3 regions of the Mesorhizobium sp. B2-3-10 genome follow, and region 2 is predicted to be linked to each of the others. Evidence: predicted binding sites of a transcription regulator. Region 2 holds the regulator's gene; each other region holds the start of a gene.

Region 1 (9,897 bases), on a different contig from region 2:
CGCAGGGCAGGGAGATCTTTCCGCTGCTCAGCGTGCGGGAAAATCTCGAGTCCGGCTTCGCGCCCTTGAAGCGCGCCGACCGCAACGTGCCTGCGCACGTCTTCGAGCTGTTTCCGGTGCTGAAGCAGATGCTTGGCCGCCGTGGTGGCGATCTTTCCGGCGGCCAGCAACAGCAGCTCGCCATCGGCAGGGCACTCGTGATGCGGCCGAAGCTGCTGGTGCTCGACGAGCCGACCGAAGGCATCCAGCCCTCTGTCATCAAGGATATCGGCCGCGCCATACGCTATCTGCGCGACCAGGCCGGCATTGCGGTGCTGCTGGTCGAACAGTATCTCGATTTCTGCCGCGAACTCGCCGACGAGGTCAACATCATGGATCGCGGCCAGATCGTCCACACCGGCCCAGCGGAAGATTTAGACCGGGCTGATGTCCGCAAATTCCTCACGGTCTAGAATCGGCGCCAGACTTCATTGAAGATTTGAAGTTATTGGCAAGTCCAATATTTCCTACATCCATCATCTGCGTCTCTGGCACATGCAATATCGCATGCTAGTCTTTTCGTGGCTTTGTGAGTCGGCCGTTTCCGTATCAGTCTGGTCATCGCAGATCGCGGCGCGGCAAAGGCCCTGCAAGTTCCACGCAAGCAAGGCTTCCTAGCTTCCCGATCTGATTGTCGTTCAAACGCGTTTGGGCACACAGGCTAAGGGACAGCCATGGAACGTTACGTCGAGGACTACCAGAAGCGGCGGCTTACCGAACGCGTCGACATCATCGCCGCCATCAACATTCTGAGGTCGCAGGGCTGTGACTACGACGACCTGATCGAGGAGATCACCAAGGTCTTCTATGTCGATCTCGATACCTTCAATGAAATCGTCATGGCGGCCTAATGCATGTCGCCCGGCGGGCTTGGCATGATACGCGCGTTTAGCTCGCGCGTCGGAATGGCGAGGCGGTGACGCGGTTGCGACCTCCCCGCTTGGCGTCATAGAGCGCCTTGTCGGCGGCGCTGAGTACCTTGTCCAGGCTGATCCCCTCTTTGCTGCCAAACGCAAATCCGGCGCTGACCGTACAGGTGAGGGAACCGGTTTCGGTTTCTATCAGTCGCGCCGCGAAAGCCGCCCGGATACGCTCGGCTGCTTCCTCGACCGCCTCCGGCAGCGTGCGCTTCAGTACCAGCGCGAATTCCTCGCCGCCCATGCGCGCGGCGACGTCGGCCGGTCGAAGGTTGGCTACCAACTCGTTGGCGAACACCCTCAGCACTTCATCGCCCGCCGCATGGCCGAATTCGTCGTTGATGGTTTTGAAGTTGTCGAGGTCGAAGACGACCACCGCGGTAAAGGCGCCGACCGGGACATGGCCATGCATGTCGAACAGCGCGCGCCGGTTGAGCAGGCCGGTCAGGGAATCCGTCTGGGCGTTGCGATGGTGGTGCCTCGCCAGACGCCCCTGATTGAGGGCAAGCGAGAGCGCGCCAATACCTGTCATGCTGGCGATAACCACGACGAGGCTGAGCTCCTCGGCCCAGTTGCTTGGTGCATGTCCGAGCACCAGTTTTCCTTCCCAGGCGAGAACCATGGCGCAGAGCCCGAAGGAGGTGGCCGTGGCCGAATAGAGCGCGGTGATGCCGATCGTCAGGGCGGGTGCCTCATCACGGCCCTTCCAGTATTCGAAAGCCGTGGCGAACAGGAGCACGGCGGCAAACATGTTCTCCGCCACGAAGCCGAGGCCATCGTAGCCCAGAGCCATGGGGGGCAACGCTATCGCCAGGGAATAGCAACCCCACAGGGTCCGCGGCAGTGGCGAGCCGCCGGTTCGGAACTGATAGGCCGCACCCAGCATGGCCGAAAAGCCGATCAGCAGAAACGCGGAGGTGGCGATGCCGAGCAGGCGTCCCGGCATCTCGATATAGGCGTCATAGATAAAAATATCGCCGACCACGAACACCAGGCTGATCGCCCATGTCAGCAGGAATTTTTCCGAGCGGGCGGTCAGCCACATGCCGAACAATGTCAGGCTTAGGCAAGCGGCCGAGAAACCGACGGCCAGCAGAAGTGAAGTGTAGTCGAGCGACATGCCCTCTTTCCCTGCCGGCGGCGGTCCCAGCTCTGCGGCTTGGCGTCGGCGCATTCATGCGGCAAGGAAGTGTCGATAAGGTTACGATCGTGGCGAAGATGCCCAGGAACAGGCGCTTTGCTACGCTAATACGCACAGGCTATGCGCCTATTGTGTGTAGCTGGAAACCGACTGATGCCTTTTCAGTCGGCTACGCGCCTCATCAATGCCATCGCCCCGAACGGCGCCCGCACCTTGCCCTCGGTGATGAAGTAGACGAACACGTCGCGCGGTTGGACCGGCGCGTCGCTGGCAGGGTCGGCGCGCCGCAGATCCGCCGGCTGCTTGCCTTGCGCCCAGATCTTGGCCCGCGCCGCCCATTCGTCGAGGCCCTTTGGCGTGTAGCAGTCCGGATTGTCATCCGAGCCGGTCTGCAGCCGCGCGTAGATGAAATCGCCAGTGATGTCGGCGATATCAGGATATTTGGCATGGTCGGCATAGACGATCGCCGCCTTGTATTTGCGCGCGAGCGCTGGGAATTCCGGCACGATGAAACTGTCGTTGCGCACTTCCAGCGCGTGGCGCAGCGCGACACCATCCTGCTTTTCCGGCAGCAGCTTCAGAAACGCCTCGAAATCGTCCGGATCGAACTTCTTGGTCGGAGCGAACTGCCACAGGATCGGTCCCAGCTTGTCGCCGAGCGCGGCAACGCCGGAACCCAGGAAACGCATCATCGATTCACCGGCCTCGCCCAGCACGCGCCGGTTGGTAACGAAGCGGTTGCCTTTCAGCGAATAGACGAAATTGTCAGGTGCTTCGTTGGCCCATTTGACGAAGGTCGGCTCCTTGAAGCTCGAATAATAAGTGCCGTTGACCTCGATGCTCGGCACCTGCCGGGTAGCGTATTGCAGTTGCTTGGCCTTCGACAGTTTCTCGGGGTAGAAGGACGTGTCCCAGGGTTCGAAGGTCCAGCCGCCCATGCCGGCGCGGATTGTTCCCGATTTGCTCATTGTCGTCCTCCCAGATTTCTAGTGGCGATCAGGCCGTGGTGGACCTGTTGTCGACGGGTTTGGCCATGTCGACGAGTATCCACCCTGGCCGGTAGGGATTGGGCCGGCGACCCGTTTCGCGATAGCCGTAAGCGAGATAGAGCGCGATGTTTCGTTCCATTTTCGCATTGGTGTAGAGCCGTATCTCCGGCAGGCCCCACTGCCGCGCCTGCTCGTCAGCGTGCTTCAGCAATGCAATACCGAACCCCTTGCCCTGGAAGGCAGGCGACACCGCGACGGAGAAGATCATCGCGTGATCTTCATGCCGCTCCAGCGTGATCACTCCGGCAAGTTCATCACCGATCTCCAGCAGCCAGACCTGACCCTGGGCAATACGCGGCGCGTAGTCCTCGGTAACCGGGATCGGCGGTGCATCGAGTATGGCGGAGTAGGGAGCGTAGGCGGCTTGCGTCAGCGCGACGATCGCGGCGAGATCTTCAGGGCCGGCAAGCCTCATGCCAAAGCTGCTCTGGACCGTGATGAGATCATCCTTACCCATCACTCCGCCGCTTCGCGTTTGCCTCCAGGGCGACGCTCCAGCAACTCCTTGAGGAACTGGCCGGTGTAGCTGCGCTTCTCCCGCACGATCGCTTCCGGTGTGCCGGACGCCACCAGTTCGCCGCCGCCGTCGCCACCTTCAGGGCCGAGGTCGAGCACCCAGTCGGCGGTTTTTATCACTTCGAGATTGTGCTCGATGACGACGACGGTATTGCCCTGGTCGACCAGTTCGTGCAGCACTTCCAGCAGCTTGGCGACGTCGTGGAAGTGCAGGCCTGTGGTCGGCTCGTCGAGGATGTAGAGCGTCTTGCCGGTCGCCTTGCGCGACAGTTCCTTGGCGAGCTTGATGCGCTGCGCTTCACCGCCGGACAGCGTCGTCGCCTGCTGGCCGATATGAATGTAACCAAGGCCGACCTGCTTCAGCGTCTCCAGCTTGTCGCGTACGCCGGGTACGGCGGCGAAGAAATCGACGCCTTCCTCGACGGTCATGTCGAGCACGTCGGCGATCGACTTGCCCTTGAACAGCACGTCGAGCGTCTCCCTGTTGTAGCGCTTGCCGTGACAGACGTCGCAGGTGACGTAGACGTCGGGCAAAAAGTGCATCTCGATCTTGATGACGCCGTCGCCTTGGCAGGCCTCGCAGCGGCCGCCCTTGACGTTGAAGGAGAAACGGCCGGGCTGATAGCCGCGCGCCTTCGCTTCCGGTAGCCCGGCGAACCAGTCGCGGATCGGCGTGAAGGCGCCGGTATAGGTGGCGGGGTTCGAACGCGGCGTGCGGCCGATCGGCGACTGGTCGATGTCGATGACCTTGTCGAGGAACTCCAATCCCTCGATGCGGTCATGTTCGGCCGGATGCTCGCGCGAGCCCATGATGCGGCGCGAGGCCGCCTTGAACAGCGTCTCGATCAGGAAGGTCGACTTGCCGCCGCCCGACACGCCGGTGACGGCGGTGAAGGTGCCGAGCGGGATTTCGGCGGTGACGTTCTTCAGATTGTTGCCGCGCGCGCCGACGATCTTCAGCCGCCGGTTTTTCTTCGCCTCGCGGCGCACGCCGGGCGTTGCCACTTCGAGCGCGCCGGACAGATATTTGCCGGTGATCGAATTGGGATTGGCCATCACCTGCTGCGGCGTGCCCTGGGCGATGATCTCGCCGCCATGGATGCCGGCGGCCGGACCCATATCGACGACATAGTCGGCATGCAGGATGGCGTCCTCGTCATGCTCGACGACGATCACGGTGTTGCCGATGTCGCGCAGGTGCTTGAGCGTGTCGAGCAGGCGGGTATTGTCGCGCTGGTGCAGGCCGATCGACGGCTCGTCCAGCACGTAGAGCACGCCGGTCAGGCCTGAGCCGATCTGCGAGGCCAGCCGGATGCGCTGGCTTTCGCCACCCGACAGCGTGCCGGAATTGCGCGACAAGGTGAGATAGTCGAGCCCGACATCGTTGAGGAAGCGCAGACGCTCGCGGATTTCCTTCAGGACGCGGACAGCGATCTCGTTCTGCTTGTCGTTGAGCTGCGCCGGCAGGTCGGTGAACCATTTGTCGGCGTTGCGGATCGACTGTTCCGTCACTTCGCCAATGTGCTTGCCGGCGATCTTCACCGCCAGCGCCTCCGGCTTCAGCCGGTAGCCCTTGCAGACCGGGCAGGGCGTTGCCGACATGAAACGCTCGATCTCCTCGCGCATCCAGGCGGATTCGGTCTCCTTCCAGCGGCGCTCGAGATTGGGGATGACGCCTTCGAAGGTCTTGGTCGTCTTGTAGGAGCGCAGGCCGTCATCATACTGGAAGGTGATCTCGCGCTCGCCGGTGCCGCGCAGGATCGCTTCCTGGGCTTGCGCTGAAAGATCCTTGAACTTGTCGCCGAGCTTGAAGTCGTACGCCTTGCCCAATGCCTCGAGCGTCTGCGAGTAATAGGGCGAGGTCGATTTCGCCCATGGGCTGACGGCGCCGTCGCGCAGCGACACGTTCTCGTCCGGCACCACGAGGTTGGGGTCGATGGCGCGCTGGCTGCCGAGACCGTCGCAGGTCGGGCAGGCGCCAAACGGGTTGTTGAAGGAGAACAGCCTGGGCTCGATTTCCGGAATGGTGAAGCCGGAGACCGGGCAGGCGAACTTTTCCGAGAACAGGATGCGCTCATGCGTCTCGTTCTTCGACTTGTTGACCGAATCCTCGCCAGTCTGGCTGGCATCGAGCGGCCTGTCGGCGAACTCCGCCACCGCCAGCCCCTCGGCCAGCTTCAGCGCCGTCTCGATGGAGTCGGCAAGCCTTGTGGCAAGGTCGCCGCGAACGACGATGCGGTCGACGACGACGTCGATGTCGTGCTTGTATTTCTTGTCCAGCGCCGGCACATCGGCGATTTCATAGAAGACGCCGTCGACCTTGACGCGCTGGAAGCCCTTCTTCTGCAACTCCAGCAGTTCCTTGCGATATTCGCCCTTGCGGCCGCGCACGATGGGCGCCAGCAGAAACAGGCGCGTGCCTTCCTCGACGGCCAGCACCCGGTCGACCATCTGGCTGACCGTCTGGCTCTCGATCGGCAGGCCGGTGGCCGGCGAATAGGGCACGCCGACGCGGGCAAACAGAAGGCGCATATAGTCGTAGATCTCGGTGACGGTACCGACCGTCGAACGCGGGTTCTTCGACGTGGTCTTCTGCTCGATCGAGATGGCCGGCGACAGGCCGTCGATCTGGTCGACGTCCGGCTTCTGCATCATTTCGAGGAATTGCCGGGCATAGGCCGAGAGGCTCTCGACATAGCGGCGCTGGCCTTCTGCATAGATGGTGTCGAAAGCAAGCGACGATTTGCCGGAGCCCGACAGGCCGGTCATGACGATCAGGCTGTCACGCGGCAGGTCGAGATCGACATTCTTCAGATTGTGTTCGCGCGCCCCGCGAATGGAAAGATATTTATGGTCGGCCATGTCAGGTCGCCGCCTCAGATCTGGAATTTGTGGGATCGGCGGGTTTCCCCGGCCATTCCCTATGTAGTTATTTTTGCCGCCACGTCGAGAGACGCCACAATTCTCGACAGAAGTCGTTTAACCGCCTTTCGCGCGAGGGGGCAAGCGGAAAGAACAAAGGCCGAACACGCTCCTGACAAAGCTGTGCGGGAGCTGACCCGAACGTAAGCTCCCGGCGATCACATTTTTCCGTAACCGGCTATTGATGGTTGACGCGGCCAACTCACGGGAGCAGTCTTGCGAAGTCAGCGAAGCCGGCCGTCTATCGATGGCCTCGCCGCCGCAAGGCGGCCTGCGAGACGCCGCAGGCATTTGCGATTTGCGCTTCACGACGACAATGTCGCAACGGACAAGAGGAGCGGAGCATGACGCCACCGGATAGTCCCCCAGGGCTTCAGTTGTTACTGGAGCCGCGGCAGGCATAAGTGCCAAGGGCAGGCGTTTGCGCCACCCGACAAACCGTGACCTGCCGTATCCCTGAAAATCAGAGACTGCTAGTCGGATCGTCGGCTGAATGCCGCGAAGCATCCGAAATCAAACGCCGGCAGTACACTCCCGGCAAAAATGGATTTGAGATCCAGAAAAGCCCCGCCCGTTTGCCCAAGGCACGGCGGGGCTGTTCTTTTGGCGGGCTCCAGTTGGAAGGCCCGATCTTTGCCTATCTGGGTGGCTTGGTCCCGCCAACTCCGACATCGACGGTGATGCTGCCGGAAATCCTGACATCGGTATTGCCGATCTTGAACTGCCCGTTGCCGCTGCTGGGGAACGCGTCGTCGGGTTCGGGCACCGGGGCGGGCTTTGCGATGCGATAGTCGCCGGTTACGCCGGGCAGGGCGCCTTTCCGAACCGACGACGAGGCCTCGTCGGCAAGTGCCGACCTGGACACAAGGCCGACGATGGCAAGCACCATGGCGGCCGTGACACGGTGCGATGTTCTTGATCGATGAGTGTCGGTCATCCCTTGTTATAGGGGCCTGCCGCCACCGGAGCCAGAGCGGGATCGTCAAATCTTCGACAAGCAGCAGGATTTGACCTCACTCTGGTCTTACGCAGCCTTTTTGCGGGTGTCGAACACATGGTCGACGATGCCCCAGGCCTGGGCCTCGCGGGCGGTCATGAAATGGTCGCGGTCGAGCGTGCGCTCGACGTCTTCATAGCTGCGGCCGCAATGCTGGGCGTAGAGTTCGGTCATGTGGCGTTTGGTCTGGCCGATGCGTTCGGCGTGCCGCTGGATGTCGGAAGCCTGGCCCTGGAAGCCGCCCAGCGGCTGATGTAGCAGGATGGTGGCGTTGGGTAGTGCGATGCGGCGCCCGGCGGTGCCCGCCATCAGCAGGAACGATCCCATCGACGCGGCAAAGCCCATGCATACGGTCGACACCGGGCAGCTGATATACTGCATCGTGTCGTAGATGGCGAAGCCGCTGGTCACCATGCCGCCGGGCGAGTTGATGTAGAGCGAGATCTCCTTCTCGGGATTGTCCGACTCCAGCGACAAAAGCTGCGCGCAGACCAGCGCCGAGACGTCATCGTTAATCTCCCCGTTGACGAAGACGATGCGCTCGCGCAGCAGCCGCGAAAAAATGTCGAATGCGCGTTCGCCGCGGCTCGATTGCTCGATTACCATCGGCACAAGACTGGCAACACCGCCCATTTTTCTGTCTCCAATTTTCCGTGTTCAAGCCGCGTGCAGCAGCAGAAGGCGTGGGGTGTTCGCGGCTATAGGCGTGCCGGTCCCGTGCAGCGAAAGCCGGCAGCCTGCCCCCGCCATGGCCACGGCCGGCATCGCCTTGCGAGCAAAGCCGTCATGGACGATGCGCAGATGCGTGCCGCCGGAAACGGTTCGGGCGAGTGTGAAGGTGACGGTGCTGTCGAGTGGGTGCGCGGCATCGTCCGACCGCTCGCGCCAGGAATAGCGCAGCAGGCGTTCGGGCTCGGCATCGAGAATCTCGCATTCGATCGCCGCGTCTTGACCGGCGAAGGCAAAGCGGCTGCCGGTCTGCGGCCTGATGTCGTTGGGCATCATCCAGGCGGCGAGCAGTTCCGGCACGGTCAGCGCCCGCCAAACCTTTTCCGGCGGCTCGGCAAGATCGTATTCGAACTCAATCGCATCGGGAGAGACTTCGCTTTGGCTGTTCATTGATCCATGTCCTTCAAAACCGTCTTCAGCCTTTCGATGCGCTCCGGCCAGAAGGTACGGTAGCGTTCGATCCATGAGAGCAGCGGGGCAAGCCCCTGCGGATCCGCACGATAATAGGCGTTGCGGCCGGCCCGCCGCTCGACCACGAGGCCGGCGCCCCGCAGCACCGCCAGATGCTGCGACACCGCCGGTTGCGACACCGTCAGGCCGCTGCGCAATTCCGACACGCTCATCTCGCTTGTGGCGAGACGCTCAAAGACGGCGCGGCGTGTCGGGTCGGCCAAGGCGCGGAAAATCTCTGCTTCGATCATGACAAAAGCATAAGTCGATACTTATCGATTTGGCAAGCGCTGTTTTGAGACCCATATGCGGCGTTCCGGCATTGCTGCCATTCCTTGACAATTGGCCGCAGTGCATATAGGAACGAAAAGGGAACAAAAACCTTGTGGGAAAAGCCAGCCTTGGCAAGCGGCTGACGTGCGTAGCCTGTAAGGTGCTGCGACAAAAATTTGTTTCGGATAGTGCGGAGAAATATCATGGCGGGTAGCGTCAACAAGGTCATTCTGGTCGGCAATCTCGGCGCTGACCCTGAAATCCGCCGCCTGAACTCGGGCGAGCCGGTCGTCAACATTCGCATCGCGACGTCGGAAAGCTGGCGCGACAAGAATTCCGGCGAGCGCAAGGAAAAGACCGAGTGGCATAACGTCGTCATCTTCAATGAGGGCATCGCCAAGGTGGCGGAGCAGTATCTGAAGAAGGGCATGAAGGTTTATGTCGAGGGCCAGCTGCAGACGCGCAAATGGCAGGACCAGACCGGTGCCGACAAATACACGACCGAAGTCGTGCTGCAGAAATTCCGCGGCGAGTTGCAGATGCTCGACGCGCGTGGCCAGGGTGAGGGCGGTCAGGTTGGCGGCTACAGCGGTGGCGGCAGCAGCCGTGGTTCCGATTTCGGCCAGTCGAGCCCGAACGAAGGGTTCAACCGCGGTGGCGGCAACGCTCCCAGGGGCGGCGGTGGCGGTGGTTCGTCGCGCGAACTGGACGACGAAATTCCGTTCTGATCGAAAGCCGCACCAAATAGCGAATGCCTTTACTTGATATGCCCCGAGGGTCCGCATGGACTTTCGGGGTTTTGCATGGTGGTTTTGAGCTGACGTTGGCGCGATCAGAGACGTAAGAGGACTGGCGATGAAGGCA
Region 2 (9,897 bases):
ACGATCCCACTGCCATCTCCGCTCGTGGCTGCACCCGAAACCAGGTCGCTGCAGGCAGGTGGGCAGGCGCCGGCGCCGGCTCCTGCCGCGGGCAGGATCGCGCGCGTGCGCCGGCAAGTCGGCCTGGTATCCTTGCCTCGCGTGCGCCATGGCGTGGCCCGGGCGACGGAGCTCGAACTCGACCGGGGCATCGCGTTCCTGCTGGTGCCGGTCTGTCTGGCCGTTGGGGCGATCGCCTATTTCTCGCTGGCATCCGAGCCCGACTTTGCAAAACCCGTCGCGGTCGTGGTGCTGATGGCGGTCTGTGCCTTCGTCTCGCGCTCCTGGTCGAAAACCCATCTGTGTTTCATGGCAGTGCTGTTGTGCGCGCTGGGCCTGCTCGCGGCGAAGGTCGAAACATGGCGAGCCGGAACCCGGATGCTGGGTTCGGAAATCTCCACGCAACTGACCGGCCGCGTGGTCTCGCTCGAAGAGATGGAGAGCGGCCGCATCCGGCTGACCATGGACGTGATTTCGACCGCCCGGCCGAAACTGCGCTATGCACCGGAAAGGGTCCGGCTTTCCGCACGCAAGATACCGCCGGGAATGACCGCCGGCTCGCTCATCACAGGCTACGCCAAACTGTTGCCGCCGACCGGCCCGGTGCGGCCGGACAGCTACGACTTCTCTTTCGACAGCTATTTCGCCGGCATCGGCGGCAGCGGCTTCTTTCTCGGCAATCCGACGGTTGTTTCCGCCGACGACGGTGAGATGCCGCTATCGGCTCGCCTTTTTTCAGGCATCGAAAATGCCCGCGAAGCCATCGCCGACCACATCAGGGGCAGCGTCGGCGGCGCTGAAGGCGAGATCGCGGCGGCGCTGATCGTCGGCGTGCGCGCCGGCATACCCGATGAAATCAATGAAGCGATGCGGCGTACCGGCATCTATCACATCATCTCTATTTCGGGACTGCATATGGCGCTTGTGGCCGGCACCATCATGGGTCTGCTGCGTGGTGCCTTCGCGCTGTTTCCAGACTTTTCCGCGCGCCGGCCGGTGAAGAAATACGCGGCCGCCGCCGCACTGTTCTCGATCGCCGCCTATCTCATCATTTCCGGTGTCGTCGTTGCCGCCGAACGCAGCTTCATCATGCTGGCGGTGATGCTGATTGCCGTCTTCTTCGATCGCGCTGCCCTGACCATGCGCAATCTGGCGATCTCGGCGATCGCCGTCATTCTGGTCTCGCCTCACGAGGTTGTCGGCCCGAGCTTTCAGATGTCGTTCGCCGCGACCGCGGCCCTGGTTGGCGCTTATGCCGGCTGGGCCGATCACCATGCAGGAAAGACGCGGCCACCGCCGCCAAAGCGTTCCCTGGCGGGATTCCTGACGCGAAAATTCCTGCTGGCGACAGGAGGATTGGCCATGACGTCCATTATCGCCGGCAGCGCCACGGCACTGTTTGCCATCTGGCATTTCCAGCGGGTATCGCCGCTCAGCCTGTTCGCCAATCTGGCCGTGATGCCGATCGTGTCGGTCGTGATGTTCCTGGCCGTCGCCAGCGCCCTGCTGATGCCATTCGGACTGGATTGGCCGGCTCTCTACCTTATGGGCAAGGGCCTGACAGCAATGATCGCCGTGTCGGCGTGGATATCGGAGCGCTCTCCGGTCGATGGAGTCGGGCTGATTTCGCAGCAATCCGTGCTGCTGGTCACCGTCGCGCTGGTAATCGCGACGATGGCGACGACATGGCTGCGGCTCGCGGCGCTGCCATTCGCGCTCGCCGGCCTGTTGACTGTGTCGCACACGCGCGCGCCCGATGTGCTGATCTCCGAAGATGCGCGGCTGGTCGCGCTGCCGATCGGCAATGGCGAACTGGCCGTCAACCGGGAACGTCCCAACGAATTCGCAACCGACAACTGGAAGCGCGCCCTGATCTCCGAAAGAATCGTCAAACCGGAAATGTTCGACACGACAGACGGGCAATTCGATGTTGCCAGTCCCACCGACCTGCCGCCGGGATCGCCCTTCTACTGCCGCGAAGGCCTGTGCCTTGCCAGGCACCCTTCCGGCGCGATCATTGCCTATGTCGAAGACCGCAAGACCACCTGGAAAGCCTGCGCTTTCGCCGACCTGATCATCGTCAACGACGCGACCGCCTATGACGCCTGCCACAATCCACTGGTTCTCGTCGTCACCAAACGGCAGCTCGCCCGCAAGGGAAGCGCTGCCGTCTTCTTCAATTCCCAGTCGGCCACGACCCGGGCCGCGATCGCATTCGCCGTTGACGGACCATACCGACCCTGGCACGAACAGCGAAAATTCTCTCGCGAGGCGAGGGGGCTGCCGCCGTACAAAAAAACCGACAAGCCCGATGGCAAGCCGGCTCAGTAGCGCCTGATCAACCCGACCAGCTTGCCTTGTACCTTGACCCTGTCCGGCCCGAAAATGCGTGTTTCGTAGGCTGGATTGGCGGCCTCGAGCGCGATCGAAGCGCCTTTGCGGCGGAACCGCTTCAGCGTCGCTTCCTCTTCGTCGACCAGTGCCACGATAATTTCGCCCGGGCTTGCCGTGTTGGCATTGCGGATAATGACCGTGTCTCCATCGAAGATACCGGCCTCGATCATCGAGTCGCCCTTGACCTCCAGCGCATAGTGCTCGCCGCCCATGATCATGTCCGGCGGCACCGAGATAGAATGCGTCTGATGCTGGATGGCATCGATCGGCACACCGGCGGCGATACGGCCCATGACCGGGATGGACACGGCTGAAACCGCATCGTCGTCGTTGCCGGCCGCGGGCAGGCGCGAAGGCGCAGCGGCCGGCCTGATCTGGCGTCCGGCGCTGCCTTGGCCAAGGCTGCCTTGGATGATGCTTGGCGAGAACTTCTTTGCCGCATTGAGGCCCGGCGCGATCGAGTCCGGCAGCCGCAGCACTTCCAGCGCGCGTGCCCGATTGGGTAGCCGGCGAATGAAGCCGCGCTCCTCCAGCGCCGTGATCAGGCGATGGATCCCCGACTTGGAGGCAAGATCGAGTGCTTCCTTCATCTCGTCGAAGGAAGGCGGTATCCCGCTTTCCTTGAGCCGTTCGTGGATGAACATCAGCAGTTCATGTTGCTTGCGTGTCAGCATGGCGGCCCCCAAGACATTGAACGAAAGGTTGAACCAGAATCGAAAAAACAAACCCAGAACAAACACTATCTGTTCCAGTTGTGTTCTGCAACCGTTTAAAGTTTAATGAATTTGTTAAGGGGTTGGAAGTTTTTTGCCCGCGACGGCGGGCAGCAACCAGCCCTTTCCGCCATCGGCAGGCGCATTGAAATCGTTTTGGTTAATGGCCTGTGGCCCATCCGCCGACGAGGCTTTGGCATCAGTTAGTTGGAAGGCTTCTCCTCGGGGGGACGTATAACTCGCGGAGCCATTATTCGCGGAACGAAACGAAACCAAAATGCCAACGATTGGTAGCTTCGGGCGGCCATGGATCCGGGCGTTCGGCGCACTCCGGCCAGCGCGTTCGAATAGGCGTCGCGGAAGCGCTGAAGTTATCCCGAACCCGCCTTCAAGCTGCCGGCGCGAGCGGCGTATCTGGTGGCGCCGCTGTCTTCGCTGTGGACATAGACGTGCAGTGTGTAGCCGATATGCGCCGTCATCAGCGCCTTGGCCCGCTCGATGTCACGGTCGAGCGCCGCTTCCATGATCGCGGTATGGTGTTCGATCGCAATCGCTTCGCGCAGCGCTTCGATTGCCTCTTCATAGCCATCCTTGAGGCCGGCCGCGGCCCGCAGTGTCGGCGCCAGACCAAGAAAGCGATGATGCCGGCGCAGCTGATCCGAGATCGTCGAGCGGAACCGCAACAGCCAGTCGCATGTGGCGGCGCTCAGCAGCGCCGCATGGAAAGCCTCGTGGTTCTCGTCCCATCTGTCGACGGCCGCGTCCGAGGGATCGTCGACCGCCGTCTTGCAACGCGAGAGCCGGTAGTGGGCGGTGACCACGGCATCCTCCCACTCCCTGCCGCCTTTCTCCATCGATTCGAGGAACAGGGGTATCTCGACCACCATCCTGGCGCGTGCCAGATCCTCCAGCTCGGCCCGCGACACCGGAGCCACGGCAAAACCACGATTGCTGATCGCGGTGACCAGGCGTTCGGCCTCGAGCCGCGACAGGGCTTCGCGCAACGGTGTCCAGCCGACGCCATAGGTGCCGCGCAGCGCACTCAGTTTGAGCGGGGCGCCGGGCATGAGGCGCGTGGTCAGGATGTCGCGCCGCAACAGCTGATAGGCGGCTTCCGTTTTTGTGGAACTCGTTTCATCCCGCATGGTGATCAATCCGTCGTCTGGCGAAAGTATATATGATATTGGGTCGCAGCGACAATTATATATAATGTTTGACACAGACCGGCGGACTCACCATGATCGCCGTAGCCGCCGCGTTTCCAAGCGGCCCTGATCAAATCTGGGAGGAAATGATGTTGAAGTCGAAATCCGCTTGGTTGTCGGGTTTGGCCCTGGCAGGCGCATTGATGGTCAGCGCCGGCAGTGCCGCGGCCGATCAGATCCGTATCGGCATTGCCAATTTCGGCGAGCATCCGCAATTGAACGCCGCCATAGCCGGCTTCAAGAAGGCGCTGACGGATAATGGCTTCGTCGAGGGCAAGGATGTCGTCTACACGGAGAGCCACACCAATTTCGATGCATCGCTGGTGCCGCAGATGATCGCCAAGCTGCAGGCCGAGCAGCCCAAGCTGATCTACACCATCACCACGCCGGTCTCGCAGATCGCCAAGAAAGCGCTCGCCGGTTCCGGCATTCCGATCGTTTTTGCCGCGGTCACCGATCCGGTGGCGGCCAAGCTGGTGCCGTCGTGGGACGCCGGAGACGAAGGCATGACGGGCGCCAGCGATCTGCAGGACGTCGCCGCGGTGATGGCCTTCACCAAGAAGCTGCTGCCGAACGCCAAGCGCTTCGGCGTGCCTTACAATCCCGGTGAGGCCAATGACGTTGCCTTGGTCGAAAAGATCAAGGCGGCGGCACCGGCCGCCGGTTTCGAGGTGGTGGAGGTCGGCATCGACAACGTCAATGACATCCAGCAACGTATCGCTTCGCTCGCCGGCAAGGCCGACGTGATCTACGGCCCGGCCTCGAACCTGATCCAGCCGGCGATCGCCGCTGTCTCCGCGGCCGCCCGCCAGGCCGGTATCCCGGTCGTCAACTCCGATGACAGCGCGGTCCGCAACGGCACCGTGCCGGCGAGCTTCGCGGTCAATTACACCCAGGTCGGCGTCAACGCCGGCAACATCGCCGCCGAGATCCTCAAGGGCAAGGATCCCAAGACGATCGCGCCGTCGCGCCCGGCCTACAAGGACCACATGGCAACGATCTCGCGCAAGGCGATGGCCGCGTTCGGCATCGAGATACCGGCTTCAATGGCCGATTGCGGCTGCATCGTCGACTAACATCGGAACTGCCGGGGTGACGGCGTCGGCGCCGTCATCCCGAGGTCAGGGAGGAACGATGCTCGAGATTCGATCCGCGCGCAAAGTGTTCTACAAGGGCCAGGCCGACGAGAAGGTCGCGCTGGATGGTCTCAGCCTGTCCTTGGCCACGGGAGAGTTCGGCATCGTCATCGGCTCAAACGGGGCCGGCAAGAGCAGCATGCTAAACGCCATTTCCGGCGCCCTGATCCTCGATTCCGGCCAGATCCTGATCAACGGCGCCGACGTGACTGCAATGCCGGTGCACAAGCGCGCCGCGAAACTGGCGCGCGTGTTCCAGGACCCGATGCGCGGCACCGCCGCCAGCATGACGGTTGCGGAAAACATGCTGCTGGCCGATTTGCGCAGCCAAAAGCGCACCTTGCGCCCGGGGCTGAACACCACCCGGCTTGCGTCCTACAGGGAACGCCTGTCGATACTGGGTCTCGGTTTGGAAAATCGTCTCGACACGCGCGTCGACCTGCTCTCGGGCGGGCAGCGGCAATCCTTGTCGCTGATCATGGCGGTCGGTGGATCGCCGGACTTGCTGCTGCTCGACGAGCATACCGCGGCCCTCGACCCGCGCACGGCCGAAATCGTCATGCAAGCGACGGTTCGCGCCGTCAACGCGCTGAAACTGACGACTTTGATGGTGACCCACAACATGCAGCACGCCGTCGACCATGGCAGCCGGGTGATCATGCTCGATGCGGGCCGGGTGCTCCTGGAAGTTGCCGGGCAGGAGAAGGCGAGGGTCACGGTTATCGATCTGATCGGCCATTTCTCGGTCAAGACCGATCGCATGTTGCTGGCGAGCTGATCATCATGGGTTTTGTTGGGGACGTTCTCACCAGCTTCGTCGCGATCATGCCGGTCACCCTGGCGCAAAGCCTGATCCTGGCCTTTGTCGTGCTCGGGATCATGATCCCGTTTCGCATGCTGAATTTTCCCGATCTCACCAGCGAAGGCGCCTTTCCGCTGGGCGGCTGCGTCTGCGGCGTTCTCCTTGCCGCCGGCGCATCGCCGCTGATGGGCATCGCTGCCGCCCTTGTCGCCGGCTTTGCGGCGGGCTGCTGCACCGCCTTCATCCATCTGCGCTTCCGCATCCACACGCTGCTTGCGGGCATCCTGATGATGACGATGCTCTACAGCATCAACCTTCGCATTATGGGCAAGTCCAACCTGTCCGTCTTTGGTTCGCCCTCGGTGTTCGACTGGGTGCCGTTCGCGCGGCCGGGTTTCCCCGCCAGCAAGATCGTCGTCGCGGGTCTCCTCGCGCTTGTCGCCTTCATGCTGCTCTACATGTTCTTCAGGACCGAGAAGGGGACCGCCGTGCGCGCCGTGGGCGCCAATCCTGACATGGCCGAAGCGCAAGGCATCAATGTCTGGGCCGCGACCATAGGCGGTGTCGGGCTGGCCAGCGCTTTTTCGGCGTCAAGCGGTGCGCTGATGGTGCAGTCGCAAGGGTTCGCCGACGTCAATATGGGCCTGGGAATTCTCATCAACGGCCTTGCCGCGCTGATGATCGGCGAAGCCGTCGTCGGCAAGCAGACGGTGTGGCGGCAATTGCTGGCGCCCTTCGCCGGCGCGATCATCTACTACCAGCTGGTGTCGTTCTGCCTTGCGGCCGGCATGCCGCCGCCTGACCTGAAGCTTGCCACGGGCCTGTTCGTACTGGCCATGCTTGCCTTGCCCAGCCTCAAGCGCAGCCGGGGGTCCGCACCGGTTCGCGAAGCGATTCGTGAGTAACCGGCGTGAATGACCAAGGCGTGAATAACCAAGGAATGTCACAAATGATGCCTGCAACGCTCGATCTCGCAGCCGTCGAAGCCATGGATGCGGCGGACCCGCTGCGTGCCATGCGCGACCGGTTCATCTTGCCGGAAGGCGTGATCTATCTCGACGGCAATTCACTCGGCGCCGCGGCACCCGCCGTCTTCGACGAGCTGCGGAAGGCCGCGACCCAGGAGTGGGCGCAGGATCTGATCCGTGCCTGGAACACTGCCGGCTGGTTCGACATGCCGGTCGCGCTCGGCGACCAACTGGGGCGGCTGATCGGCGCGGCGGCCGGCCAGACGGTGGTCTGCGATACGACCTCGATCAACCTCTACAAGGTGCTGCATGCCGCACTCGGCATGCGGCCGGACCGCTCGGTCATCGTCGCCGAGGGCGACAGCTTTCCAACCGATCTCTACATGGCCGAAGGCGTGGCCTCGACGCGCCCCGGCACGGTGTTGCGGCTTGAGGGCGTTGATGCGCCGACCATTGAGGAGCTCATCGACGAGCGCGTTGCGGTCATCCTGGTCAACCACGTCAACTACAAGTCCGGCCAGCTGCGCGACATGGCGGCACTGACATGCAAGGCCCATCAGGTCGGAGCGCTGATCGTCTGGGATCTCTGCCACACCGCCGGCGCGCTGCCTGTCGAGCTCGACAGCGCCAATGCCGATTTCGCCATCGGCTGCACCTACAAATATCTCAATGGCGGCCCGGGCGCGCCGGCCTTCATCTACGCCGCCGAGCGTCATCACGATAAAGTCCAGCAGCCGCTCAGCGGTTGGTGGGGCCATGCGCGGCCCTTCGCCTTCGAGCAGGGTTATGCGGCCGGCAGCGGTATCCGCCGGTTCCTGTGCGGCACGCAGCCGGTGTTATCGATGCGGTCGCTGAAGGGGGCGCTGGATATCTGGGACGATGTCGACATGGCGACGGTGCGCAAGAAGAGCATCGCGCTCGCCGACCTGTTCATCCAGCTCGTCGAGACCAGATGCGGCGCCTACGGCCTGGAGCTGGAAAGCCCGCGCGACGGCAATCAGCGTGGCAGCCAGGTGTCCTTCCTCCATCCCAACGGTTACCAGGTGATGCGGGCCTTGATCGAGCGCGGTGTGATCGGCGATTTCCGAGCGCCGTCGACGATCCGCTTCGGCTTCACCCCGCTCTATGTCGGCTACGCCGATGTTTGGCAGGCGGTCGAGGTGCTGGAAGATATCCTGCGCACTGGCGCCTGGCAGGATGCACGCTTCGCGGTCAAGACGGCAGTGACCTGAAGCCGGCGCGAAGTCGGGAAAAGTGTGACACGGTTTCCCACAGGAATTGCGTCAGACGAGAGTTCAGAGCCGGGTGCGAACCGTCCACAGTTCCGGAAACAGGACGACTTCGAGCATCTTCTTGAGATAGGAGGCGCCCGACGTGCCGCCGGTGCCGCGCTTCAGGCCGATGATGCGCTCGACGGTGGTGACGTGGTTGAAGCGCCAGCGGCGGAAATAGTCCTCGAAGTCGACCAGCTTCTCGGCCAGTTCATAAAACATCCAGTAGCGCTGCGGATCGCGGTACACCGTCTGCCAGGCGACCAGGACTTCTTCGTTCTCGGTCCGCGTCTCGCGCCAATCCGTGCGCTTTGCGTCCGCCCCGATGTCGAAGCCATTGCGGGCCAGAAGCAGCAGCGCTTCATCGTAGAGCGACGGCTCGGCCAGGATCGCCTCCAGCTTCTGGCTGAGGTCCGGCCGGTGCTTGTGCGGCCCGAGCATGGCGAGGTTGCGGTTACCGGCCATGAACTCGATGGCGCGATACTGCCAGGACTGGAAACCCGAGGACTGGCCGAGCGCGTCGCGGAACTCGGTGTATTCGCTGGGCGTCATCGTGCGCAGCACGTCCCAGGCATTGTTCAACTGCTCGAAAATGCGGGCGACACGCGACAGCATCTTAAAGCTCGGTTCGAGGCGGTCGGCACGGATCGAGCGGATCGCCGCGCCAATCTCGTGCAAAGCGAGTTTCATCCACAATTCCGATGTCTGGTGCTGGATGATGAACAGCATTTCGTCATGCGCCGAGGACAGCGGTGTCTGGGCCTCCAGCACTTTCTCCAGGTGCAGATAGTCGCTGTAGGACATGCGCTCCTTGAACGACATCTCTGCGCCTTCAGAGGCCGGATCGTAAGGCTCGCTCAATTGATCTTCTCCGTGCGCAGCCGAAACCGCTGGATCTTGCCGGTCTGGGTCTTCGGCAGAGCGGCGATGAATTTGACCGATCGGGGATATTTGTAGGGCGCGATGGCTGCCTTGACGTGGTCCTGCAGGCGCTTGACGGTCATTGCGTCTGGCGGGACACCTTGCACCAGTACGACATGCGCCTCGACGATCTGGCCGCGCTCGCCATCCTCGGCACCGATGACCGCGCATTCGGCGACATCGGGATGCGACAGCAGCGCCGCTTCGACCTCGGGTCCGGCGATGTTGTAGCCGGCGCTGACGATCATGTCGTCGGAACGCGCGGCGAAGTGGAAGAAGCCGTCCTCATCCTGCGTGAAGGTATCGCCGGTGAGGTTCCAGCCATCGCGCACATAGTCCTTCTGCCTGTCATCGGCCATGTAGCGGCAGCCGGTCGGCCCGCGCACCGCCAGCCGTCCGGTCTCGCCACGCGGCACCTCGCGCATCTCCTCGTCGACGATGCGCGCCT
Region 3 (9,897 bases), on a different contig from region 2:
GAAGCGCACCCTTGCCGATTTCGAGCCGCCGGCCGCGGCGGCCGCCACGTCAGGCGTGCTCGACGCGTTCATCGCGCGGCGCACGGAAGAGGGCGGCGCTGCGCCGGTGTCGTGAGATAGTTCGCGGATCCATCATCCCGAATTGTGGCCGTGATCCCGGAACCCGCGGCGCGTCCCACGCATTCATGGATGCGGGCCAATGCCTGGCTCCATCCGCGAGCCGTTGAGGGAGGACGACATGGGTTTCGACCAGTACCACGAACCGCCGGAAGAACTGTCGCAGGAAGTGCGGACCTTTGCCCGCATGATCACCTCGCTGATCGAGGAGGCGGAAGCGATCAGCTGGTACGAACAGCGCATGTCGGTCGAGAAGAACCCGCAGGCCAAGGCGATCATGAAGAACGCGCAGAGCGAGGAGTTCAAGCATTTCGGCATGGACCTCGAATTCCTGCTGCGCCAGAAGACGGATTGGCGCGTGGAACTGAAGGAAATCCTGTTTACGACGGGGGATATCGTGAAGGCCGGGGAGAAGGGCGAGAAGAAGGTGGATTGAGCGAATCTGAATGTCCACCGACCTGATACATCTATCCCAATTTCAGCGGGATCAAAGCCCGTTGTCAGAACCCCCACTTCAGCTTGTCGTAAAAGGAACAAAGCTTCCGAAAATAACTTGCGTAATTTGATTTCGAGTAGTCGGTTTTATCAAAATTCTCGATGAGAAATGACTGCAGTTTATCTAGGTCAATTTCGTCAATTTTCAAAAATGGAATGTATATTGCCGCGTTCTCAGGTGTGCGTTTTCCTAATATTTCCTCCAATTTAAAGCTTCTGTATTTGGACAAAAAGGATTTTGCGTACATTCCAAGTTTGAAATCTTTAGGCGGCCTGTTAACCCATTTGTCAAGGTTGTATCCTGATTTCGAATATTCGCCTCTAGTCCTAGTGCCACAAGCATGCAAGTACTTGAAGACAGGAACATTTTTCGTATTTCGGCCTGCGATCTTTATTGATTGTTCGATAACTTGCTTCGGGTCGTACCCTCGATCTTCGAAAAGCAAATCTGAGATCAGATCCCTCGCATCTATGCCGGCATAACCTATGCCTGAAATCGGAACTTGCTGTTGCGATACAACTCCCACTCCCACCAGAAATTCGACATCTTCCTTTCTATCGATTTCATCGATGTCTACTACACAAATTTTCTTTTCTGGCTCAGAAGATTTCACCAGCTCGTAAAGCTGCTCTTTGCAATATCTCAGAACTCTAGCTGGTATCTTTCTCTTGGTCGATTCTAGTGATCGGTATATCTGAGTGAAATCATTTGTTTTTACAAGGACAAGTGGTATTTGTACTCCATCAATAGATATATACGTGTCAGAAATGCTGTCTTTCTCTGTTCCGTTTGATCTCTGAACAAATATCAAATTTCTTCTGAGTTTCTCAACGTTTTCTTTTCCTATGCATAATGAAATTGATCGCAGCATCATACTAATGTTCTGATCAGATATCGAATACCCTATAAAAACGACCGGATGTTCAACAAAAATTGTGATTAGTTTCGCAGCAAGATAGGCATTCTTGTTGTTGAAATCATGGTAGTCATCGGATGTTAGTGTGAGAGATTCTGGGCGAGAAGCGCATCCATGAATTTTGTATATCTCGCCGATTTCCTGAGGATTAGAAAAAAGTAGCTCCTCCTGACCCACGTAAATTTTATAATCTGGAAAAACTTGCTCTAGAAATGGATCCCAATTTGTAGTTATTATGCCGTCAACGTTTAGGGACGAAAGTAGTTTTACTTCAGCTTCGTATTCGGATTTTTTTGCTGTGTTTTGATCTAATTTCAATAAGTAATTGGAAATTTCGATCCTGAGGGCGGATGTTATTCCTTTTATCTTTGATTTATTCTTGGATACACTTTCTTTGAACTCCTCGGCTGTCCACCAAAACTCATTGAACTGCTCTGCGATCAATTTGGCAGCGAGTGGCAGATCTCCATCGGCCGACGCAAGATAAAACTCAAATGGTTGCTCGCCGCGGCAAAATCGCCTTAGCAATCCTGACCAATCCTCGAGGCCCAAGTATCTTCTAGAAAAACCAGATCCAACAAATAGAAAAGGGCCAGCCGCCTTTGCTTTAAATAGTTTAGTCAAATCGTCTTCAAGGGACATGTTTTGTCGACCTATCCAGTTTATTTTATTGTCCCGGTTACAAACCCGTCCAGCACGCGTTTCTGGCCGGCCTTGTCGAAATCGATGGTCAGTTTGTTGCCCTCGATGGCTGAAATGTTGCCGTTGCCGAATTTCTGGTGGAAGACGCGGTCGCCGACGCTAAAGGCGGACGGCGTGTCGGAGACGGACTTGGCGACCAGTTCACCGTCGATGGTGCGGCCCTTGACGCTGGTGCGGCCGGCGCCGTAGCCGGAGTCTGTTTCACCATAGCCGATGCGTTCGACCTGATGGCCCGAACGCGTGCCCCAGTTGCGGTCGGTCGCCTCGGTGCGGTTGGCCTGCGCACGCTGCCAACCCGGCGTCGAATAGGTGTTGGAGAAGGCGCCGGATTTTTCCCCGCCGCCCGAAGTGCCGCCGATATTGTCGAAGCGCGAAGCGCCATAGGGGTTCTGTCTTCCTGCCCCCTGGCCGCCGCCGCGGCCGGATGCGAACGAGCCGCCGCCATAGGGATTGCCGTAGCCGCCATAGGAGTTGCCGGATTCGGCGACCTCGACATGGGCTTCCGGCAGTTCCTCGAGGAAGCGCGACGGGATGGTCGATTGCCAGAGCCCGTGGATGAGGCGGTTGGAGACGAACCAGATATGCAGGTTCTTCTTGGCCCGCGTCAGCCCGACATAGGCGAGACGCCGCTCTTCCTCGAGCCCCGAGCGGCCGCCTTCGTCGAGCGCGCGCTGATGGGGAAAGAGACCTTCTTCCCAGCCGGGCAGGAAGACGGTCTCGAATTCGAGGCCCTTGGCCGAATGCAGCGTCATGATGGAGACGGCATCGAGCCCGGCATTCTGCTCGGCATCCATGACCAGCGCGACATGTTCGAGGAAGGAGCGCAGCGATTCGTACTCCTCCATCGAACGGATCAGTTCCTTCAGGTTCTCAAGCCGCCCGGGGGCTTCCGCCGAGCGGTCGTTCTTCCACATGTCGGTGTAGCCGCTCTCCTCGAGAATGGTCTCGGCGAGTTCGGTGTGCGGCGTGGTTTCCAGCGCCTTTTGCCAGCGTTCGAAATTGGCCGCGACCTCGCGCAGCGCGGCGCGCGGTTTCGGCTTCAGCTCGTCGCTTTCCGCCAGTGTACCCGCCGCCTCCAGCATCGGGATGCGCAAGCCGCGCGCCGTGTCGTGGATCTGGCGGATGGTCGCTTCGCCCAAGCCGCGCTTGGGCACATTGACGATGCGCTCGAAGGCGAGGTCGTCGGTGCTGTTGGCGACGACGCGGAAGAAGGCCAGCGCGTCGCGGATTTCCATGCGCTCGTAAAAACGCGGACCGCCGATGACGCGATAGTTAAGGCCGAGCGTGATGAAGCGGTCCTCGAAGGCGCGCATCTGGAAGGACGCGCGGACCAGGATCGCCATGTCGTTCAAATTATGCTTCTGGCGCTGGTAGGCCTCGATGGTCTCGCCGATGGCGCGGGCCTCCTCCTCCGAATCCCAGGCGGCGTGGACGTTGACCTTGCCGTCCTCCGGATCGTTGCGGTCGGTGAACAGCGTCTTGCCGAAACGGCCCTCATTGTAGGCGATGAGATGGGAGGCGGCCCCCAGTATGTGCGCGGTCGAGCGGTAGTTGCGCTCCAGCCGGATGATGGTGGCGCCCGGAAAATCCTTGTCGAAGCGCAGGATGTTGTCGACCTCGGCGCCGCGCCAGCCGTAGATCGACTGGTCGTCATCGCCGACGCAGCAGATATTGACTTTGTTTTCGCTCACGGGCTGTTCCGCGCCTGCCGGCGCGGGCCCTCCGCGGGGGCCTCGCAACGGCTCGGACGCCCGGTCGGACTTGCGGCCTTCGGCCGAAACTGCTGAATCGTCCTCTGGAGTTGCGGGTCTATAGCTAGCCGCTTCCGTTCTATCCGAAACACCGGAAAAACTTGGAACGCGCCCATCCGGAGAACCACTTCGCGCTGGTTGTGGTCCGCTCGGCCTCTGCGCCAGAAGCCGCAGCCACATGTATTGGGCGGTGTTGGTGTCCTGGTACTCGTCGACGAGGATGTATTTGAACCGCCGGTGATAGTCCTTCAGCACATCGGGATTGGCGCGGAGGATGCGGATCGGGTGGCAGAGCAAATCGCCGAAATCGCAGGCGTTCAGCGTCTGCAGCCGCTCCTGATAGGCCTTGTAGAGCTCGCGGCCTTTGCCGTTGGCGAAGCTGCGCGCATCGCCCTCGGCGATATCGGCCGGACCCTGGCCCTTGTTCTTCCAGCCGTCGATCATCTGGGCGAACTGTTTCGCGGGCCAGCGCTTGTCGTCCAGGCCCTCGGCCTGGATCAGCTGCTTGATCAAGCGCACGACGTCGTCGGTGTCGAGGATGGTGAAGTCGGACCTCAGGCCGGCAAGCTCGGCATGGCGGCGCAGCAGCTTCACGCCGATCGAGTGGAAGGTGCCGAGCCACGGCATGCCCTCGACATTGCCTTCGCCGATCAGGATGCCGATGCGCTGTTTCATCTCGCGCGCGGCCTTGTTGGTGAAGGTGACGGCCAGGATCTGCGAGGGGAAGGCCCTGCCGGTGGCAAGGATGTGGGCGATGCGGGTGGTCAGCACACGCGTCTTGCCCGTGCCGGCGCCGGCCAGCACCAGAACCGGGCCTTCGGTGGTCTCCACGGCCAGCCGCTGCTCGGGATTCAAGCCCCTGAGATAGTCGGGCGCATTGTTTTGGCCGCCGCGGGCAGCCATGGCGCGCGCGGCAATGCCCGACGGGGCCGTGGGCCGCGCATTGGGTTCGTCGAAAAAGGGCATGTCTTCGGAAAAGCCGGACATCTCCCCCGAATGTAGTGATTCGGGAGGGAAAGACCAGAACTGTCTACGTTTTGTTCCGGTAAAGTGCCCGATACGGCGGCTTCACCGATATGGGAACCGCCGTTGTGGAACAATCCCAGGCGGAACGAGGTTGCTGCCCGCAGGCTCGCGACCTACGCTTGACAGGCGCCGCGGTCGGGAGAAAGTTGCCGGGGCAACACGCAATGCGGGTTGCCCTAGGCCGCCCCACGCGCGCAACAGTCGAAGGAGTATCATCTTGGCTGTCACCATCACCTCCCTCATTCTCTTCCTCCTAGGCCTGGCGCTTGGCGCCGGCGGCATCTGGTTGGCTTCGCTGGGCGGCAGTTGGTACTACATCATCGTCGGTCTCGCCTTCCTGGTCGCCGCCTGGCTGCTCTACCGGCGCCGTTCGACGGCGCTCTGGCTCTACGCGGCGATCGTGCTCGGCACGCTGGCCTGGGCGGTCTGGGAAACCGGCTTCGACTGGTGGGAGCTCGGCCCGCGCGGCGGCATCATCGTGCTGGTGGCGTTGTGGCTGCTGACGCCGTGGGCGCGGCGCGGCCTTGCCGGTCCGGACGGGCGAGCACCTTTGATCCTTGCCGTGCTGGCATCGCTGGCGGTGGCCGGCTATTCGATGACCACGGACCCGAAGGACATCGGCGGCGCGCTCGACACCGACAAGGTGATCCCCAACGCCAATCTCGGCGGCGATGTGCCGGCGGGCGAATGGCACTATTACGGGCGCACGCAGTTCGGCCAGCGGTATTCGCCGCTCGACCAGATCACGCCGGAAAACGTCGCCAACCTGAAGCCGGCCTGGACCTATCGCACCGGCGACGTCAAGGGCCCCGACGATGTCGGCGAGACCACCTATCAGGTGACACCGCTCAAAGTGGGCGACACGCTCTATATCTGCACGCCGCACAACTTCGCCATCGCCGTCGATGCGGCGACCGGCAAGGAGAAGTGGCGCTACGATCCCAAGATCAAGCTCGACAAGGACCGCCAGCACCAGACCTGCCGGGGCGTCTCCTATTATGCCGACGCAGCGGGCGCCGCCGGCCAGCCCTGCGCGGCGCGCGTCTACCTGCCGACCTCGGATGCGCGGCTGATCGCGCTCGACGCCGCCAACGGGCAGGTTTGCCCGGCCTTCGCCGAGGGCGGCACGCTCAATCTGTTGACGGGCATGCCGTATCCGAAGTCGGGCTATTACTACTCGACCTCGGCGCCGCTGATCGCCGGCGGCAAGATCATCGTCGGCGGCGCGGTGAACGACAATTATTCGACGCAGGAGCCGTCCGGCGTCATCCGCGCCTATGATGCGAGCAGCGGCAAATTGCTGTGGAACTGGGATTCCGGCAATCCGGACCAGACGACGCCGCTGCCGGCCGGCCAGACCTACACCGCCAACTCGCCCAACATGTGGTCGACGCCGAGCGCCGACGAGAAGCTCGGCCTGCTCTACGTGCCGCTCGGCAACCAGACGCCGGACCAGCTCGGCATGGGCCGCAGTGCCAATGTGGAGAAATTCTCCTCCTCGATCACCGCGCTGGACCTCAACACCGGGCAGTTGAAATGGGTGCGCCAGACCGTGCACCATGACCTCTGGGACATGGACGTGCCGGCGCAGCCGAGCCTGATCGACATCACCAAGGCGGACGGCTCCGTGGTGCCCGCGCTGGTCGGGCCGACCAAGCAGGGCGACCTCTATGTGCTCGACCGGCGCACCGGCGAGCCGGTCATCCCCGTCAAGGAAGTGGCGGCGCCCGGCGGCGCCATCGAGGGCGACCACACATCGCCGACGCAGCCGGCGTCCGACCTTTCCTTCAACCCGCCGCCGCTGACCGAGCACGATATGTGGGGCATCACCATGTTCGACCAGCTGGCGTGCCGCATCGCGCTTCACAAATTGCGCTATGAAGGCCGCTACACGCCGCCTTCGCTGCAGGGATCGCTGGTTTATCCCGGCAATTTCGGCACGTTCAACTGGGGTGGCGTGGCGGTCGATCCGGTGCGGCAAGTGATGTTCGGGATGCCAACCTATCTTGCCTTCACGTCGCGGCTGGTGCCGCGCGCCGACGTGCCGCCCCCAGGCGACACCAAGGGCAGCGAGCAGGGGCTGAACCGCAATGACGGAGCGCCCTATGCGGTGGTGATGGGACCGTTCCTGTCGCCACTCGGCATTCCGTGCCAGGCGCCGCCCTGGGGCTATGTCGCGGGCGTCGATCTTCGCACCGGCACGATTGCCTACAAGCACCGCAACGGCACCGTCTACGACATGACGCCGCTGCCGTTGCCGTTCAAAGTCGGGGTGCCCGGCATTGGCGGACCGATGATCACCGCCGGCGGTGTCGCCTTCCTGGGTGCCGCGGTCGACGACTATCTGCGCGCCTATGACCTGACGTCAGGCAAGCAGCTCTGGCAGGCGCGGCTGCCGGCCGGAGGGCAATCGACGCCGATGACCTACACCGTCGCGGACGGACGCCAGTTCGTGGTCATCGTCGCCGGCGGCCACGGCTCGGTGGGCACCAAGCCGGGCGATTACGTGATGGCCTACGCGCTGCCGAAGTAGGCAGGCGGGGTTACCGGGTCCGGCGAGCCGACGATCAGCCGAGCCCCAGATGGCTCTTTAGGCTCGGCACCGAGCCAAGCACTTGGTTGGTCAGATCGGGGCCCGCGGCCGCCTCGGCCTGCTGGACAAGCGTCTCGCCAGCCTTCTGGATCTGCGCCAAGTCGAGGCCGGAGGCCTTGAGCGCCGCGAGGCCGTTGACCAGCGCGCCGGCCTTTTCGCCGAGAACGCCGCCAAGCGCGCCCTGCAGCGACGACAGGAAGCCGCCACCGCCGCCGGCCGGGGCGGCCATGACGTCATATTTCTGCGCCAGCGCATCGGCGCCCGGAATCTTGGCGAAGAAGGAGGAGGCGCTGGTGCCTTCGGCCTCGTGCTCGAGCACCGAGAAAATGGTGCCGACGACCTTTTCGGTCGTGGCCTGGTCGAGACCGGCCTTCTGCGAGACGGTGTTCACGATGTCCTGAACGTCCATGACTTCACCTCAACTTTGGGTGTTCAAGTTCGCAGGCTGGCGCTTGCGGCTGCGGACCCTGACCATGGACTTGCGGCTTGCCGCGACAACGGCCGCGCGCATCGCCAGAACGGCCGCCACTGCTGCCACGAAGGCGGTTGCCAGGATCGGCGAGGGCATGGTCATCGGCATTGTTCCTTTCAGATCGGGCCTATAGGACCGTGACCGCCGAGGGCGGCCGGCCAGCCAGTTTCCCCCACTATTGTGGCAGCGCCATCAAGATTTGTCACCGATGACAAAAACGTGATGATCCTCGGCCGACCGGCCGACCGACGGCCGCGAGGCAGCGAGATGTCACGCTCCGGTGACTGGACGATGAGAGGCTCGCCCCTATCTTGCGACCGGCAAGGACACCGCAGTCGCGACGAGATCGGGGAAGCCCATGGCCGACGTCACCACCAAACCCGTCATCACCCAGGCGATGATCGATGCCTATGACGAATACACGCATCTGACACTGGATCGCCGCCGCTTCATGGAGCAACTGACCAGGCTTGCCGGATCGGGCGCGGCGGCCGCCGCGATCGCGCCGATGCTGGCGGCGAACTCGGCCCAGGCGGCGATCGTCGCCGACAACGATGCCCGCGTGAAGGGCGAGGACATCACCTATCCCGGCAGCGGCGGCGAGATGAAGGGCTATCTGGTCAAACCCGCAAACCAGGCCGGCAAGCTCGGCACGGTCGTCGTCATCCATGAAAACAGGGGACTCAACCCGCATATCCGCGACGTCGCCCGGCGCGTGGCGCTGGAAGGGTTCGTGGCGCTCGCGCCGGATTTCCTGTCGCCGCTCGGCGGCACGCCCACTGACGAGGACAAGGCGCGCGACATGTTCGGGAAGCTCGACCCGGCGCAGACCGTGGCCAATGGCGTGGCGACGGTCGCCTTCCTCAAGGGCGACAAGGACGGCAACGGCAAGGTCGGCGCCATCGGCTTCTGCTGGGGCGGCGGCGCGGCCAACATGCTGGCCGTCAATGCGCCCGACCTTGCCGCGAGCGTCGCCTATTACGGCATGCAGCCGAAGGCCGCCGACGTCTCGAAGATCAAGGCCGCGTTGCTGCTGCACTATGCCGGCCTCGACGAGCGCACCAATGCCGGCATCGATGCGTTCAAGAAGGAACTCGATGCCGCGCATGTCGAATACACGGTCTATGTCTATGAAGGCGCCAACCATGCCTTCAACAACGACACCTCGGCGGCGCGCTACGACAAGAAGGCGGCCGACCTCGCCTGGGGCAGGACGATCGCCTTCCTCAGGCAGAAGCTGGCATGACCATCGCCTTCAGGCCGCCGGCGCCCAGATCGTCTTGAAGGCCGGCGACAGGGTGAAGCCCGCCGGGCGCTCCGATTTCGGCGGCGGGCGCCGCACGCCTTCCTGCAAATAGCGCAGGGCAGAGGTCAGCCCGTTCATCGTGTAGGGCTTGGCGATGACGCCGATCGCACCGGCGAAGTGGTCGGGGATGCGCTTCGGGTTGGCGGTCATGAAAATGACCATCGAGTTCTTCCTGTCGCCAATATATTCGGCAACGTCGATGCCGGTCGGGCCGTCGGTGAGATGGATGTCGACTAAGGCGATATCGGCCTGCGTGGTATCGACCATGTCCTTTGCTTCGGCGAGCGATGTTGCCCAGCCGACGACGCTGTGCCCGGCGTCCTCGACCAGGCTCTCCAACTCCATGGCCAGCAGCGCCTCGTCCTCGACGATCAGGACCTTGAGCGGTTCAATCATGACAGGTTCCCTTTGTGCTGTGGTCCATTGGGCATCGAGATGACAACGCGAGTGCCGGGACCGGCATCGCGCCACTCGATGTCGGCACGCAATTGGCGGGCAAGCGACTTGATCAGCCGCAT

What was found. Region 2 encodes LexA, which represses DNA repair genes until DNA is damaged. Its sites were predicted from a motif close to TGTTCNNNNTGTGTTCNG; they were not measured.
Region 1: uvrA (excinuclease ABC subunit UvrA) is a predicted target of LexA. The motif match lies at 6,674-6,691, and genes of this name have one in related genera.
Region 3: FJ943_RS25930 (UvrD-helicase domain-containing protein) is a predicted target of LexA. The motif match lies at 5,010-5,027, and genes of this name have one in related genera.

What each region holds. Positions count from the first base shown of each region.
Region 1 is NZ_VFVT01000013.1:75,610-85,506, forward strand. Features, by position in the region: gene urtE (urea ABC transporter ATP-binding subunit UrtE) at 1-452, shown strand, start outside; gene FJ943_RS28320 (hypothetical protein) at 714-890, shown strand; gene FJ943_RS28325 (GGDEF domain-containing protein) at 928-2,076, opposite strand; gene FJ943_RS28330 (DUF72 domain-containing protein) at 2,259-3,065, opposite strand; gene FJ943_RS28335 (GNAT family N-acetyltransferase) at 3,094-3,561, opposite strand; gene uvrA (excinuclease ABC subunit UvrA) at 3,603-6,524, opposite strand; gene FJ943_RS28345 (hypothetical protein) at 7,222-7,521, opposite strand; gene FJ943_RS28350 (ATP-dependent Clp protease proteolytic subunit) at 7,609-8,214, opposite strand; gene FJ943_RS28355 (SRPBCC domain-containing protein) at 8,239-8,700, opposite strand; gene FJ943_RS28360 (metalloregulator ArsR/SmtB family transcription factor) at 8,697-9,011, opposite strand; gene FJ943_RS28365 (single-stranded DNA-binding protein) at 9,237-9,761, shown strand; gene FJ943_RS28370 (OsmC family protein) at 9,889-9,897, shown strand, end outside.
Region 2 is NZ_VFVT01000014.1:39,389-49,285, forward strand. Features, by position in the region: gene FJ943_RS28820 (ComEC/Rec2 family competence protein) at 1-2,370, shown strand, start outside; gene lexA (transcriptional repressor LexA) at 2,364-3,107, opposite strand; gene FJ943_RS28830 (GntR family transcriptional regulator) at 3,518-4,291, opposite strand; gene FJ943_RS28835 (ABC transporter substrate-binding protein) at 4,441-5,427, shown strand; gene FJ943_RS28840 (ABC transporter ATP-binding protein) at 5,486-6,265, shown strand; gene FJ943_RS28845 (ABC transporter permease) at 6,271-7,194, shown strand; gene kynU (kynureninase) at 7,242-8,489, shown strand; gene kynA (tryptophan 2,3-dioxygenase) at 8,553-9,389, opposite strand; gene FJ943_RS28860 (AMP-binding protein) at 9,386-9,897, opposite strand, start outside.
Region 3 is NZ_VFVT01000010.1:173,218-183,114, forward strand. Features, by position in the region: gene FJ943_RS25915 (trimethylamine methyltransferase family protein) at 1-115, shown strand, start outside; gene FJ943_RS25920 (hypothetical protein) at 239-553, shown strand; gene FJ943_RS25925 (SIR2 family protein) at 618-2,171, opposite strand; gene FJ943_RS25930 (UvrD-helicase domain-containing protein) at 2,192-4,969, opposite strand; gene FJ943_RS25935 (glucose/quinate/shikimate family membrane-bound PQQ-dependent dehydrogenase) at 5,226-7,541, shown strand; gene FJ943_RS25940 (hypothetical protein) at 7,576-8,010, opposite strand; gene FJ943_RS29755 (hypothetical protein) at 8,020-8,175, opposite strand; gene FJ943_RS25945 (dienelactone hydrolase family protein) at 8,432-9,319, shown strand; gene FJ943_RS25950 (response regulator) at 9,329-9,775, opposite strand; gene FJ943_RS25955 (histidine kinase dimerization/phosphoacceptor domain -containing protein) at 9,772-9,897, opposite strand, start outside.